3 regions of the Enterobacter sp. SA197 genome follow, and region 3 is predicted to be linked to each of the others. Evidence: predicted binding sites of a transcription regulator. Region 3 holds the regulator's gene; each other region holds the start of a gene.

Region 1 (4,379 bases), 1.1 Mb from region 3:
TGGCATCTGTATTAAACAACTTGCACGCACTTTCAGAGAGTGCTATTAAATACGCCAATTAATAAGTTTGTATTATTGAGTGTATGTATGAATGTAGTGGCTAAACAGTGCGTAACATTACGCCCAATTCGTGCCTGTGATAATGCCGTTATCGCCGCCGTTATCCGTCAGGTTTCCGCAGAATACGGTCTGACTGCTGACAAAGGCTATACCGTGGCCGATCCTAATCTTGATGAGCTTTATCAACTCTACAGCCAACCGGGCCATGCCTATTGGGTGGTTGAGCAGGATGGCGTTGTTGTGGGCGGCGGCGGCGTAGCACCACTGAGCGGTAGCGAGCCGGATATCTGCGAGCTGCAAAAGATGTATTTCCTGCCCTCAGCGCGTGGCCTGGGGATGGCAAAAAAACTGGCCCTTCTCGCCCTTGATCACGCGCGTGCGCAGGGGTTTACGCGCTGTTATCTGGAGACTACGGCCTTTCTGAAAGAGGCAATAGGCCTGTACGAACACCTTGGCTTTATGCATATTCATGAGCCGCTCGGCTGTACCGGGCATGTGGATTGCGAAGTAAGGATGTTGAAATCACTTTAAACCATGCCTCCCTCACGTTGTACGGGAGAGGCAAACCGCTTACTGATATTCCGCGGTCAGCCGAATAACGCCCACAACACTCACCAAAGCGGTAATGCCGCCTCTTTAACCGCCCTGGAAAGATGTCACGCCGTGAGAAACAGAACAACCGCTTCTGACAGGTCAGAGCGGCACGCCGCTGTGAAAGCGGAATTCGGCATCAGGGGTGCTGATCAAGGCGGCTTCAACCTCACCAAAATAGCGAATACGTGGCGTAATGTCGGTCTTTGAAATTTGCTGCGCCAGCGTCAGGTAATCCTGATAATGGCGGGCCTCCGAGCGCAATAGTGACAGATAGAATGCTTTTAGCTCATCGTCCAGATGCGGTGCCAGCGCCGCAAAGCGCTCGCAGGATCGCGCTTCGATATAGGCGCCACAGATGAGCTTATCGATAAGAGTCAACGGTTCATGCGTGCGCACCCCTTTCAGCATACCTTTGGCGTAACGACTGGCGGTGATTTTCACATAGGGAATATTGCGCGCTGTCATGGCTTCACGAACCTGCCAGAAATGGTGCAACTCTTCTTTAATCAGCAATACCATGCTGTCGATTAATGCCTGTCCCCACGGATCCTCCGTTTTGGGCATCGCGCCTTTGGCTACCTGTTTTTGCAACGTATTGAAATCGGGCTCTGGCCCTTCACGAAAGGCGAACGCCTCGTAGGGTTTCAGCCATTCCAGCAGCATGTTGGCCCCTTCTTTACTGGCAACGTATTTACGCACCAACAGCATGGCCGTTTGCGCCGCTTTCAGTTCGCAGATCAGATGGTCGGTGAGTAACAGAGGCAGATGTGCCGGGTCACGGGCTTTGTCTATCCAGGCTTGCGGGGTCGTGCAGTGCAGAAAGTGTAAAACCGGAGAGAGTATTTGCGGGTAATCCATGCCTGTTCCTTGCAGTGCGGCAGCCGAAGCCGCCGCAGGGGGATTTAGTGACGCACGCCGTCGTCGTCTTCATCCTCATAATCGTCATCACCTTCGTCGCCGTCTTCACCGTTCGGGTCTTCGTAGTAGGTGCCCCAACCGTCGTATTCGACTTCAAATTTTTCTGCGAGATCCATCAGTTGTACAACCTGAGCATCAATCAGATCGGCATTCAGTGCGCTCTCAGAAAGCAGGTCGCAGCAGATAACGACTTCGCCATCTTCCAGCTCCAGCTCTTCCGGCTCGGTCACTTCATAGCCCATCTTAAAGGCTTCGACCGCCACTTTTTCCAGAGTTTCGAAGTCATCTGCCGACAGGTGATGCTCAATGGTGTACAGCGCATCAGGATCGCTGCCGTCTTCCAGCAATTCTTCAATAATCAAACGCGTCTCTTCGCGCTGCTCTTCCAGTTGTTCCGGGTTCGCCATGGCTCATTCCTCATAATGTGGCAGATAGACTTATTGTCACATACCGCCGTCAATGCCTCCACTCCTGGGAGAAAAGATTTATTCATAGCGCTTGAAAATGAATATTAATACATATAAATTGAATTTTAATTCAATAAGTGGCCAGCCAGGTGAGGGAACCATGACGACGTTTTACCAAAAGCACTTTTTAAAATTACTCGATTTTACCCCTGAACAAATCAACACCCTGCTACAACTTGCCGCCCGGTTAAAATCTGATAAGAAAAAAGGTCAGGAAGTACAAAAGCTTACTGGTAAAAACATCGCGCTCATCTTCGAAAAAGACTCCACTCGCACCCGGTGCTCTTTCGAAGTTGCCGCATTTGACCAGGGCGCTCGCGTCACTTATCTCGGCCCAAGCGGCAGTCAGATTGGGCATAAAGAATCAATTAAAGATACTGCGCGCGTGCTGGGAAGAATGTACGACGGGATTCAGTATCGTGGTTACGGCCAGGAAATCGTTGAAACGCTGGCGGAATTCGCCGGAGTACCGGTATGGAATGGCCTGACAAATGAGTTCCACCCGACCCAGCTGCTGGCCGATTTACTGACCATGCAGGAACACCTGCCGGGAAAACCCTTTAACGAGATGACCCTGGTGTATGCCGGCGATGCGCGCAATAACATGGGTAACTCAATGCTGGAAGCCGCCGCCCTGGTTGGCCTGGATCTGCGTCTTGTCGCCCCGACCGCCTGCTGGCCGGAAGAGCGCCTGGTGACAGAATGCACGGCGCAGGCCAGGAAGAACGGCGGCAACATTACACTGACTGAAGATATTGCCGCAGGCGTGAAGGACGCGGACTTTATCTACACTGACGTGTGGGTCTCAATGGGCGAGGCAAAGGAAAAATGGGCAGAGCGGATCAGCCTGCTACGCCCGTACCAGGTGAACAGCCAGATGCTGACACTGACCGGCAATGCCAATGTGAAATTCCTTCACTGCCTGCCGGCATTCCATGACGACCAGACCACGCTCGGCAAGAAAATGGCGGAAGAGTTTGGTCTGCACGGCGGGATGGAAGTGACGGATGAGGTGTTTGAATCAGCCGCAAGCATTGTGTTTGATCAGGCTGAAAACCGGATGCATACGATTAAAGCGGTGATGGTGGCGACGCTGGCTCCGTAATCATTTCCACGGCGCGCTACGCCTACCGTGGCGACACTCAGGCGTAGCCCGGATAAGCGCAGCGCATCCGGGAGAATCACCCGCATCTCAAAAATTGAATTTATACCGCTCGGCAACGATAAGCTGCTCGCCGTAGTGAATAGGCTGGTAGTCGGCATCCAGAATCAGCGTCTTCATTAAAAACAGCGGCTCTCCGAGCGGCTGTTCCAGCAACGTTGCCGTCTCGCCGTGGGCGCGCACCATCTCCACGGTGGTTTCCCCGGCATGGGTCGGGCAAATCGCGTACTTTTCGCGTAAAAGCTGATACAACGAACCGCTCAGATCTTCCTGCTGTAAAAAACCAAATCGCTTGAGTGAGTAGTAGTTATTCTCCAGCATCAAAGGTTGGTCCCCCGCGCGACGCAGGCGTTGAATATAGAGCAGCGAGTCGTCGTCAGCTAAGCGCAGCGCTTCGCGAATATGGTGATAATCGTCGAGGATAGCGGTACGCAGCACCTTGCTGGCGGTAGTCAGATGGCTACTGTCACAGGCATCGGTAAAGCTCAGCAGATGCACCACTTTACGTTCAATCTTCGGCAGACAAACAAAGGTACCCTTTCCCTGTTTCTTAACCAGATAGCCTTCGTCCACCAGCTCTTTAATAGCGTTACGCACCGTCACACGGCTAATGTCATACAGCTCGCTCAGCTCAACTTCGGTGGGTATTTTCGCCCCTTCCGTAAGTTTGCCGGAGGAGATATCGCTGAGGATTTTATCCTTCAACTGTCTGTATAGCGGGACAGCGGTCTGCTGTTGCAGTCCATTACTCAACATCGCGTATTCACCAACAGGGCCAATGATTTGAACCCGGATTATAGTCGATGCGCGCACGGCAAACTATGCCGGCGCGCATAGCGCGGTTAAACCCAGGCGGAGATGGCCGCAAAAATGGCGCTGGTGATCCACAGCAGCGGAAATAGGCGCATAATCACCCGCAGCCACTGACCAAACCCTACGCGCGCAATCGACAACCCGGCCAGCAGCACACCGCCGGTGGGCGAAATAAGATTGGTCAGCCCGTTACCAAATTGATAGGCCATCACCATCGCCTCTTTATTGATATTAACCAGATCGCCCAGCGGTGCGAGCACCGGCATGGTTAACGCCGCTTCCCCCGAAGAGGACGGCACGAAGAAGGTGATGATGTTATGGCTCAGCAGCATCAGCGTCGTAAAAGCATACTGCGGCAAACCATC
Region 2 (4,379 bases), 690 kb from region 3:
GAAATGCTGTGGTACTGCTCAGCGGTATTGGCAAGATTCAGAAACTGGCTGAAGGCACGAGCGACCGGCAGCAGTTCATCATTGGACAGGTTTTGCAGCGTATTGAGCAGCTCCTGACGGTTGGCCTCATTACCCGCGCGTGAAGATTTGGACAGCTTACGGATTGTTTCGACCCTATCAAGAATGTTCTCTCCCAGCGCATCCTTGATGGTATCTCCCAGCAGCTTGCCGAGCATACTGACATTACTACGCAAAGCGGAATATTGTTCGTTCATGTTAACCCAGACACCCCATCTCATTTTATTTTGTTATACCCACCGCCCTGCAACGTGAAACGGATAGATATCAGACACCGCCTTTTATAAAGCCACGTAAAATCCACGGCGTCAATTGCGGCGAAATCGGTTCAGCAAACGAATAAATGGCGTGAATTTACGAAATTTAATTCGCTTTGCGGCTGATAAGCGTTGCTTATGAAAATGTGAACAACGTCACTGCGATTTCACCTCACCCTGGCAGGGTGAGATGAGGTAAATCAGTGCCAGCAGAAGTGATGCACCACCTGGGTTATCAGCTCGCGGGTGGGCTTAATAAAGCGCGTCTCAAGATATTCATCAGGCTGATGTGCCTGATTAATGGAACCAGGACCTAACACCAACGTGGGGCAAAGGGTCTGGATGAAAGGCGCTTCGGTGCAGTAGTTCACCACTTCTGTCTCCATGCCCAGCAGTTTTTCCACCACTTCCACCAGTTGGTGATCGGGCGGGCATTCGTAGCCTGGAATCGGCGGGTGCAGTTCGGTGACGGTAAGACGACCCGGCCAGCGGCTGCTTACCGGCTCCAGGGCCTCAGCAAGCAGCCCGTTGAGATCGTTAAGGGTCATTCCCGGCAGCGGACGAATATCCATGTGCAGCTCGCAGCAGGCACAGATGCGGTTAGAGGCATCGCCACCGTTAATGCTGCCGAGGTTCAGCGTCGGGTAGGGGACGGTAAAGGCATCGTAGTGATAACGCGTTTTCAGGTTATCGCGCAGATGCAGGATATGGCCGATGGCGTCGTGCATCAGCTCTATGGCGTTTACGCCCCGTGCCGGATCGCTGGAGTGGCCCGATTGCCCAAGAATGCGGATCGCGCTTGAGATGTGACCTTTGTGGGCGCGCACCGGCTGCAGGGAGGTTGGCTCGCCAATGATGGCGCAGTCCGGGCGCAGCTGCGTGTTTTCGGCGAAGTAGCGTGCGCCTGCCATACTGGTCTCTTCGTCGGCAGTGGCCAGTACGTAGAGCGGCTTTTTCAGCGTCGTCACATCAATATCACGCAGGGCATCCAGGATGAAGGCGAAGAAGCCTTTCATATCCGCCGTCCCCAGCCCGTAGAGTTTGTTGTCGTGCTCGGTCAGCGTGAAGGGATCGCGCGTCCAGCGACCGTCATCAAAGGGGACGGTATCGGTGTGACCGGTTAACAGGAGGCCACCCGCCCCCTCACCAATGCTGGCTAACAGATTAAACTTATTGCGCGTGCCGGGAACGGGCTGAACTTCCACCTTGAACCCGAGGTCGCCAAACCATCCTGCCAGCAGATTGATTAAAGAAGCATTGCTTTGATCAAGGGCTTCTTCCGTTGCGCTGATGGACGGCGTGCCAATCAGGGCGCGGTAAATCTCGATAAATGGCGGCAAATTCATTTTCATTGTTGACATACCTGAGTTCGTGATAGTATCAATATTCATGCATTAATAGTGAATAAAAATACATTAATGTTGAGCGTAAAGGAACCCATTCGGCGCCTTTACAGAGCGACGTGGGATTGATGTCGAATCACTCCCTGGCAAACTTGACGCACTAAGAAGGTAGACTGCCCCGATGTTGAACACATTAATTGTGGGTGCCAGCGGATATGCCGGCGCAGAGCTAGTGACCTATGTAAATCGCCATCCTCATATGAACATAACCGCTTTGACGGTTTCAGCGCAAAGCAATGATGCAGGAAAATTGGTCTCCGATTTACATCCGCAGTTGAAAGGCATTGTTGATCTGCCGTTGCAGCCAATGTCCGACATCAACGAGTTCGTTGAAGGCGTTGACGTGGTGTTTCTGGCGACCGCGCACGAAGTGAGTCACGACCTGGCACCACAATTTCTTGCCGCTGGCTGCGTGGTGTTTGACCTCTCCGGTGCGTTCCGTGTTAACGACCCCGCGTTTTATGAAAAATTCTACGGCTTCACGCATCAGCACCCTGACCTGCTGGCGCAGGCGGTCTACGGGCTGGCGGAGTGGAGCACTGATGCGCTGAAAGCGGCGAATCTCATCGCGGTGCCGGGCTGTTACCCAACCGCAGCGCAACTCTCTCTTAAACCGCTGATTGATGCCGGCGTGCTGGATCTCAACCAGTGGCCGGTGATTAACGCAACCAGCGGTGTGAGCGGCGCAGGGCGCAAAGCGGCAGTCTCTAATAGCTTCTGTGAGGTCAGCCTGCAGCCTTATGGCGTGTTTAACCATCGCCATCATCCGGAAATCACCACCCACCTCGGCGCACCGGTGATTTTCACCCCGCATCTGGGTAATTTCGCCCGTGGCATTCTGGAAACCATCACCTGCCGCCTGAAGCCTGGCGTGACGCACGGGCAGATTGCAGAGATTTACCAGAAGGCCTACCGCAATAAGCCACTGGTGCGCCTGTATGAAAAAGGCGTGCCGGCGCTGAAAAACGTAGTGGGTCTGCCCTTCTGCGATATCGGCTTTGCGGTACAGGATGAGCACCTGATTGTGGTCGCGACCGAAGATAATCTTCTGAAGGGGGCGGCGGCTCAGGCTATGCAGTGTGCAAATATTCGTTTCGGCTATGCTGAAACCCAGTCTCTTATCTAATTGAGTGCAGGCGTGATGATGAACCCATTAATTATTAAACTCGGTGGCGTACTGCTGGATAGTGAAGAAGCGCTGGAGCGTCTGTTTACCGCGCTGGTGAATTACCGTGAATCCCATGAACGTCCGCTGGTGATTGTGCATGGCGGTGGCTGTGTGGTGGATGAGCTGATGAAAAAGCTCAGTTTACCGGTGACCAAGAAAAACGGTCTGCGCGTCACCCCTGCCGATCAAATCGACATTATTACCGGCGCCCTGGCGGGCACGGCCAACAAAACCCTGCTGGCCTGGGCGAAGAAACACAAGATTGCCTCTGTTGGCCTGTTCCTTGGCGACGGAGACAGCGTGAAAGTCACCGAGCTGGATAAAGAACTGGGCCATGTGGGTCAGGCGCTGCCCGGCTCGCCGAAGCTGGTGAATTCCCTGCTGGAAGGCGGCTTCCTGCCGGTTATCAGCTCGATTGGCGTGACCGACGATGGCCGCCTGATGAACGTCAATGCCGATCAGGCAGCGACGGCGCTGGCAGCAACGCTGGGAGCAGATTTGATTCTCCTTTCAGATGTGAGCGGGATTCTGGATGGCAAAGGCCAGCGTATCGCCGAAATGACGGCGGCCAAAGCAGAACAGCTTATTGCGCAGGGCATTATCACCGACGGCATGATTGTGAAGGTGAATGCGGCGCTGGATGCTGCGCGCGCCCTGAACCGCCCGGTGGATATCGCCTCCTGGCGTCATGCAGAGCAACTGCCTGCGCTGTTTAACGGCACGCCGATTGGCACGCGTATTCTCGCGTAAGCACAAGCAACCGAATCTTAAGGCCGGACAGGCGCAGCGCCATCCGGCATAAATATCAGAACGAAACGAATTTAAGGAAGCATGTTATGGCACTTTGGGGTGGGCGTTTTTCACAGGCAGCAGATCAACGGTTCAAACAGTTCAATGACTCTTTGCGCTTTGACTATCGCCTGGCGGAGCAGGATATCGTTGGCTCTGTGGCCTGGTCCAAAGCGCTGGTCACCGTGGGCGTGCTGAGCAGTGAAGAGCAGGCTCAGCTGGAAGGCGCGCTGAACGTTCTGTTAGAGGAAGTGCAGGCGAACCCACAGCAGATCCTCGAAAGCGATGCGGAAGACATCCATAGCTGGGTGGAAGGCAAGCTTATCGATAAAGTGGGTCAGCTGGGTAAAAAGCTGCACACCGGGCGTAGTCGTAATGACCAGGTGGCGACCGATCTCAAACTGTGGTGCAAGGATACAGTAGCAGAGCTGCTTGCCGCCTGCCGTCAGCTGCAAAGCGCGCTGGTGGAAACCGCAGAAAATAACCAGGACGCGGTGATGCCAGGTTACACCCACCTGCAACGTGCCCAGCCGGTAACCTTTGCCCACTGGTGCCTGGCCTACGTTGAGATGCTGGCGCGTGACGAAAGCCGTTTGCAGGACACGCTTAAGCGTCTGGATGTCAGCCCGCTGGGTTGTGGCGCGCTGGCGGGGACCGCTTATGAGATCGATCGTGAGCAACTCG
Region 3 (4,379 bases):
GGTTCAGAAATTCCGGTTGAAGTCATGCGGGAAGATAAAAAGCTCAAATTGCAGGTCACCATTCAGGAATATCCGGCGACCAGCTAATGCATAAAAAAACCGGAGCGCATGCGGCTCCGGTTTTTGTGCTTACCCCTGATGGCAAGCGGCACACCAGGTGGCTGCAGTCATTATTTGTTAACGAAGTCTTCACCCAACTGGATATCTTTTTTCAGCGTATCCAGCATCCCTTCCAGTGCCTGCTGTTCGAACTCGCTCAATGAGCCTATTGCCTTGCGTTCTTCAATACCATTTTTGCCCAACAGCAGCGGTTGAGAGAAGAAACGCGCATGCTGCCCGTCACCTTCAACGTAAGCACACTCCACCACGCCTTGCTCACCCTGCAACGCCCTTACCAGCGACAGACCAAAACGTGCTGCCGCCTGCCCCATAGACAGCGTTGCCGAGCCGCCACCCGCTTTCGCTTCCACCACTTCGGTGCCGGCATTCTGAATACGTTTTGTCAGATCGGCAATTTCCTGCGCAGAGAAGCTCACGCCCGGGATTTGCGACAGTAAAGGCAGGATAGTCACACCTGAATGCCCCCCCACAACGGGGACCTCGATATCCGTCGGCTGCTTACCTTTAAGCTCAGCAACAAACGTATTGGAACGGATGATGTCCAGGGTAGTGACCCCAAACAGCTTATTCTTGTCATACACACCCGCTTTTTTCAGCACTTCTGCTGCGATGGCAACGGTGGTATTGACCGGGTTAGTAATGATCCCAATACAGGCTTTCGGACAGGTTGTCGCGACCTGGGCTATCAGATTTTTCACGATGCCGGCATTGACGTTAAAAAGATCGGACCGGTCCATACCGGGCTTGCGGGCCACGCCAGCTGAGATAAGGACAACGTCTGCACCCTGGAGGGCTGGCGTTGCATCTTCACCGGAAAAACCTTCAATCTTCACCGCGGTAGGAATATGGCTGAGGTCAACAGCGACTCCAGGGGTGACAGGAGCGATATCATACAGAGTGAGTTCTGAACCTGAAGGCAGTTGAGTTTTCAGTAGTAGAGCTAACGCCTGGCCAATGCCACCAGCTGCGCCGAGGACTGCAACTTTCATCATAAACTCCTTATTATGGTTAGCTAAATATTTCGTTACTCCGTTGCGGCGACCTTAATTCACCCTGATAATTATGGCATCATGCAAACCAAAATTCTGCGGCACGGCACGCTTTTAAAATATTATAATGGGCTTTTCCGATCGACTGACAAACAAACTCAGCGATTACCACTGAGTGTTTACAATATAGACTCGCCAACCATCAAAATAACACCAAATGCATAACATTTATTTTACTTTTGCTTAAATTTGCGACATATGACACAAGCAAATCCCATCCCTTGCAGTGCAGAGAAATTAATAATTGTCTCTTAAATAACAGTATTTTAGATCTTTCCACGGTAGATTATTTGCATAAAAATTCATCCATATGCATAATAATGTAGTTTTCACGACCTGATACGGGTGACTTATGCGAAGCTCGGCAAAACAAGAAGAATTAGTTAAAGCCTTTAAGGCCCTACTTAAAGAAGAGAAATTCAGCTCTCAGGGAGAAATTGTTTCAGCGTTGCAGGAGCAAGGTTTTGACAATATCAATCAATCCAAAGTCTCCCGGATGCTCACCAAATTTGGTGCAGTACGGACACGCAACGCCAAAATGGAGATGGTGTACTGCCTGCCGGCAGAACTCGGCGTCCCTACCACCTCCAGCCCGCTGAAAAACCTGGTGCTGGACATTGATTACAACTCTGCCGTTGTGGTCATTCATACCAGCCCTGGCGCGGCGCAGCTTATTGCGCGTCTGCTGGATTCTCTGGGCAAAGCAGAGGGAATTCTGGGCACCATTGCAGGGGACGACACCATTTTCACCACCCCAGCCAATGGTTTTACGGTAAAAGAGCTTTACGAAGCTATCCTCGTTTTATTCGAACAAGAGCTCTGACACGGCACTTCTCTCCCCTCGTCCCCTGCGAGGGGCTCCTCTTGTTCATCGCTGTTTTGTCATCACCCTGCCATTTTTTTGACACATTGTGCGATTTTACGCTACATCACATTCACCAAATCTATCATTCCGCACAAAAAATCAAATCCTAATATCCTAATGATTTTATTGGTTTTTAACGGCGTAAAAAGTCATTTTTATACATTATTTGATATAAAAAACCGTTTCCTTACCACTTACTTACATTGGAAATAATTAGTCTGGTATTAATTTTTCGGGTGATTAGTGTATACTTGATTTTGTGATGAGGGTCACGAAATAAGACTCTCCAAAAGAAAATGTGACGAGGCAAATATCATGAATATCAAATCTACTGTAGCAGCACTCAGCGTTCTTTCCGTTCTCTCTTTTGGCGCCTTTGCCGCTGACTCCATTGGTGCCGGGCAAGCGCAGAATCGCGAGTCTATGGGAACCATTTCCGTCGGTGGGATTAGCTCTTCACCCATGGATATGCGTGCCGAGCTGAACAAAAAAGCGGAACAACAGGGTGCCTCAGCTTACCGCATCATTGAAGCCCGCACCGGTGACAACTGGCATGCCACGGCTGAACTCTATAAATAAGCTGTACCGACGCACCGCTATACCAACGTACCTTTAAGAAAGATCGCTCAACGGCACAGGCATAAAAATAGCAGTTTAACCCTTCTCGCCGTTGGGATTTAAGGAGAAAGAATATGAAACGTAACACTATCATCGCTACCCTTGGTCTGGCTTCTCTGCTCTCATTCGGTGCCAGCGCCGCAACGCAGATCTCCGCCGACCAGGCACAAAATCTTCAGCCGATGGGCAGTGTCTCCATCTCCCAGACGGCCAGTTCACCCATGAGCATCCGTGAGCAACTGTCAGCTAAAGCCGATCGGGCAGGCGCTTCCAGCTATCGCGTAACCGAATTGCAGGAAGGCGACACCTGGCACGCCACAGCTGAACTGTATAAATAAACCCTCGTCGTAAATGTCCTACGACTTGCCCCTGCATGACAGGGGCTTTTTTATGCCTGTCGGTCAACGAATATTGAAACGCAACTGTCCTTCCAGCTCCTCTTCTGCCTCATCAAACAACAGAATCAACGCCCCAAAACGTCGGCGTAATTTCTCGGGCAGATGGATAAACTCGATTTCCACCGGCAAGGGTAACCCGTTTGTCACAGTGTTCCAGAGTGAATCCAAATCACTGACCTCGTTACCCTCAAGAGATAGCTGGCGGGAAAAGTCACGAAAAAACGCCGTCTGGTCATCTATTTCGTCAAAATCAAAGGTGTAGATATTCATTATCCGCCATCCTGCCAAAGGGGCGGTGATACCGCCCCGTACGCTTATAATCCCCCGATATGCAGGGTTTTGACTTCCATGAACTCTTCCAGTCCCAGTACCGACCCTTCGCGCCCCAGACCCGACTCTTTTACCCCGCCAAACGGGGCAAGTTCCGTCGAGACAGCGCACTCATTGATGCCAATCATACCGCTCTCTAATGCCTGAGATACCCGGAAGACCCGCGACAGATTCTGAGTATAGAAATAGGCAGCCAGCCCAAAGGGCGTAGCATTAGCGCGCTGGATGACCTCATCTTCAGAGGTAAAACGGAAACAGGCGGCGACCGGACCAAAGGTCTCTTCTTTCGCAAGTTTCATTCCTTCGCTGCAATTACCCAGCACCGTAGGCTGCCAGAAGTTGCCTCCCCGCTCATGCGCTTTCCCCCCCGCCAGCACTTTAGCGCCATGCGCGACGGCGTCTTCAACATGTTCCCGAACCTTATCCACCGCAGAAGCTTCAATAAGCGGGCCGACCACCACACCGTCATCAAGGCCATTGCCGACGTTGAGCGCGTTTACCTCGCTGGCCAGTTTCTGCGTGAAGGTCTCATACACCGACTCATGAATGTAGAAGCGGTTAACGCTCACGCACACCTGCCCGGCATTGCGGAATTTATTGGCAATGGCACCTTTGACCGCTGCATCAATATCCGCATCCTCAAACACGATATAAGGGGCATTTCCCCCCAGCTCCATTGACACCTTTTTCATGGTGTCGGCGGCGTTACGAACCAGCGTTTTACCTACCGCAGTGGAACCGGTGAAGGAGATTTTACGCACCTCCTGACTGGCCATAATGGCATCGCTGATTTCAGACGTTGTCCCGGCAACCGCATTCAGCACGCCATCCGGCACGCCAGCTTTCTTCGCGAGGGCCAGTAGGGCAAATGCGCTAAGAGGGGTATTATTGGCTGGCTTGATGACGCCCGTGCAACCCGCCGCCAGCGCGGGCCCCAGTTTGCGGGTAAGCATCGCCATCGGGAAGTTCCAGGGCGTTATCGCCGCCACGACGCCGATC

Evidence for each region. The regulator ArgR, encoded in region 3, controls arginine synthesis, uptake and breakdown. The targets are predictions, from matches to a motif close to ANTGAATAAAAATACANT.
Region 1: argF (ornithine carbamoyltransferase) is a predicted target of ArgR. The motif match lies at 2,097-2,114, and genes of this name have one in related genera.
Region 2: argC (N-acetyl-gamma-glutamyl-phosphate reductase) is a predicted target of ArgR. The motif match lies at 1,735-1,752, and genes of this name have one in related genera.

What each region holds. Positions count from the first base shown of each region.
Region 1 is NZ_CP096393.1:543,975-548,353, reverse strand. It holds gene M1D91_RS02545 (GNAT family N-acetyltransferase) at 88-591, shown strand; gene miaE (tRNA isopentenyl-2-thiomethyl-A-37 hydroxylase MiaE) at 754-1,512, opposite strand; gene rraB (ribonuclease E inhibitor RraB) at 1,557-1,979, opposite strand; gene argF (ornithine carbamoyltransferase) at 2,140-3,144, shown strand; gene M1D91_RS02525 (GntR family transcriptional regulator) at 3,232-3,957, opposite strand; gene M1D91_RS02520 (YfcC family protein) at 4,044-4,379, opposite strand, start outside.
Region 2 is NZ_CP096393.1:130,341-134,719, forward strand. It holds gene ppc (phosphoenolpyruvate carboxylase) at 1-275, opposite strand, end outside; gene argE (acetylornithine deacetylase) at 536-1,687, opposite strand; gene argC (N-acetyl-gamma-glutamyl-phosphate reductase) at 1,860-2,864, shown strand; gene argB (acetylglutamate kinase) at 2,880-3,656, shown strand; gene argH (argininosuccinate lyase) at 3,743-4,379, shown strand, end outside.
Region 3 is NZ_CP096393.1:4,460,480-4,464,858, forward strand. It holds gene degS (outer membrane-stress sensor serine endopeptidase DegS) at 1-87, shown strand, start outside; gene mdh (malate dehydrogenase) at 171-1,109, opposite strand; gene argR (transcriptional regulator ArgR) at 1,522-1,992, shown strand; gene yhcN (peroxide/acid stress response protein YhcN) at 2,350-2,613, shown strand; gene yhcN (peroxide/acid stress response protein YhcN) at 2,727-2,990, shown strand; gene M1D91_RS20875 (barstar family protein) at 3,054-3,320, opposite strand; gene M1D91_RS20880 (NAD-dependent succinate-semialdehyde dehydrogenase) at 3,365-4,379, opposite strand, start outside.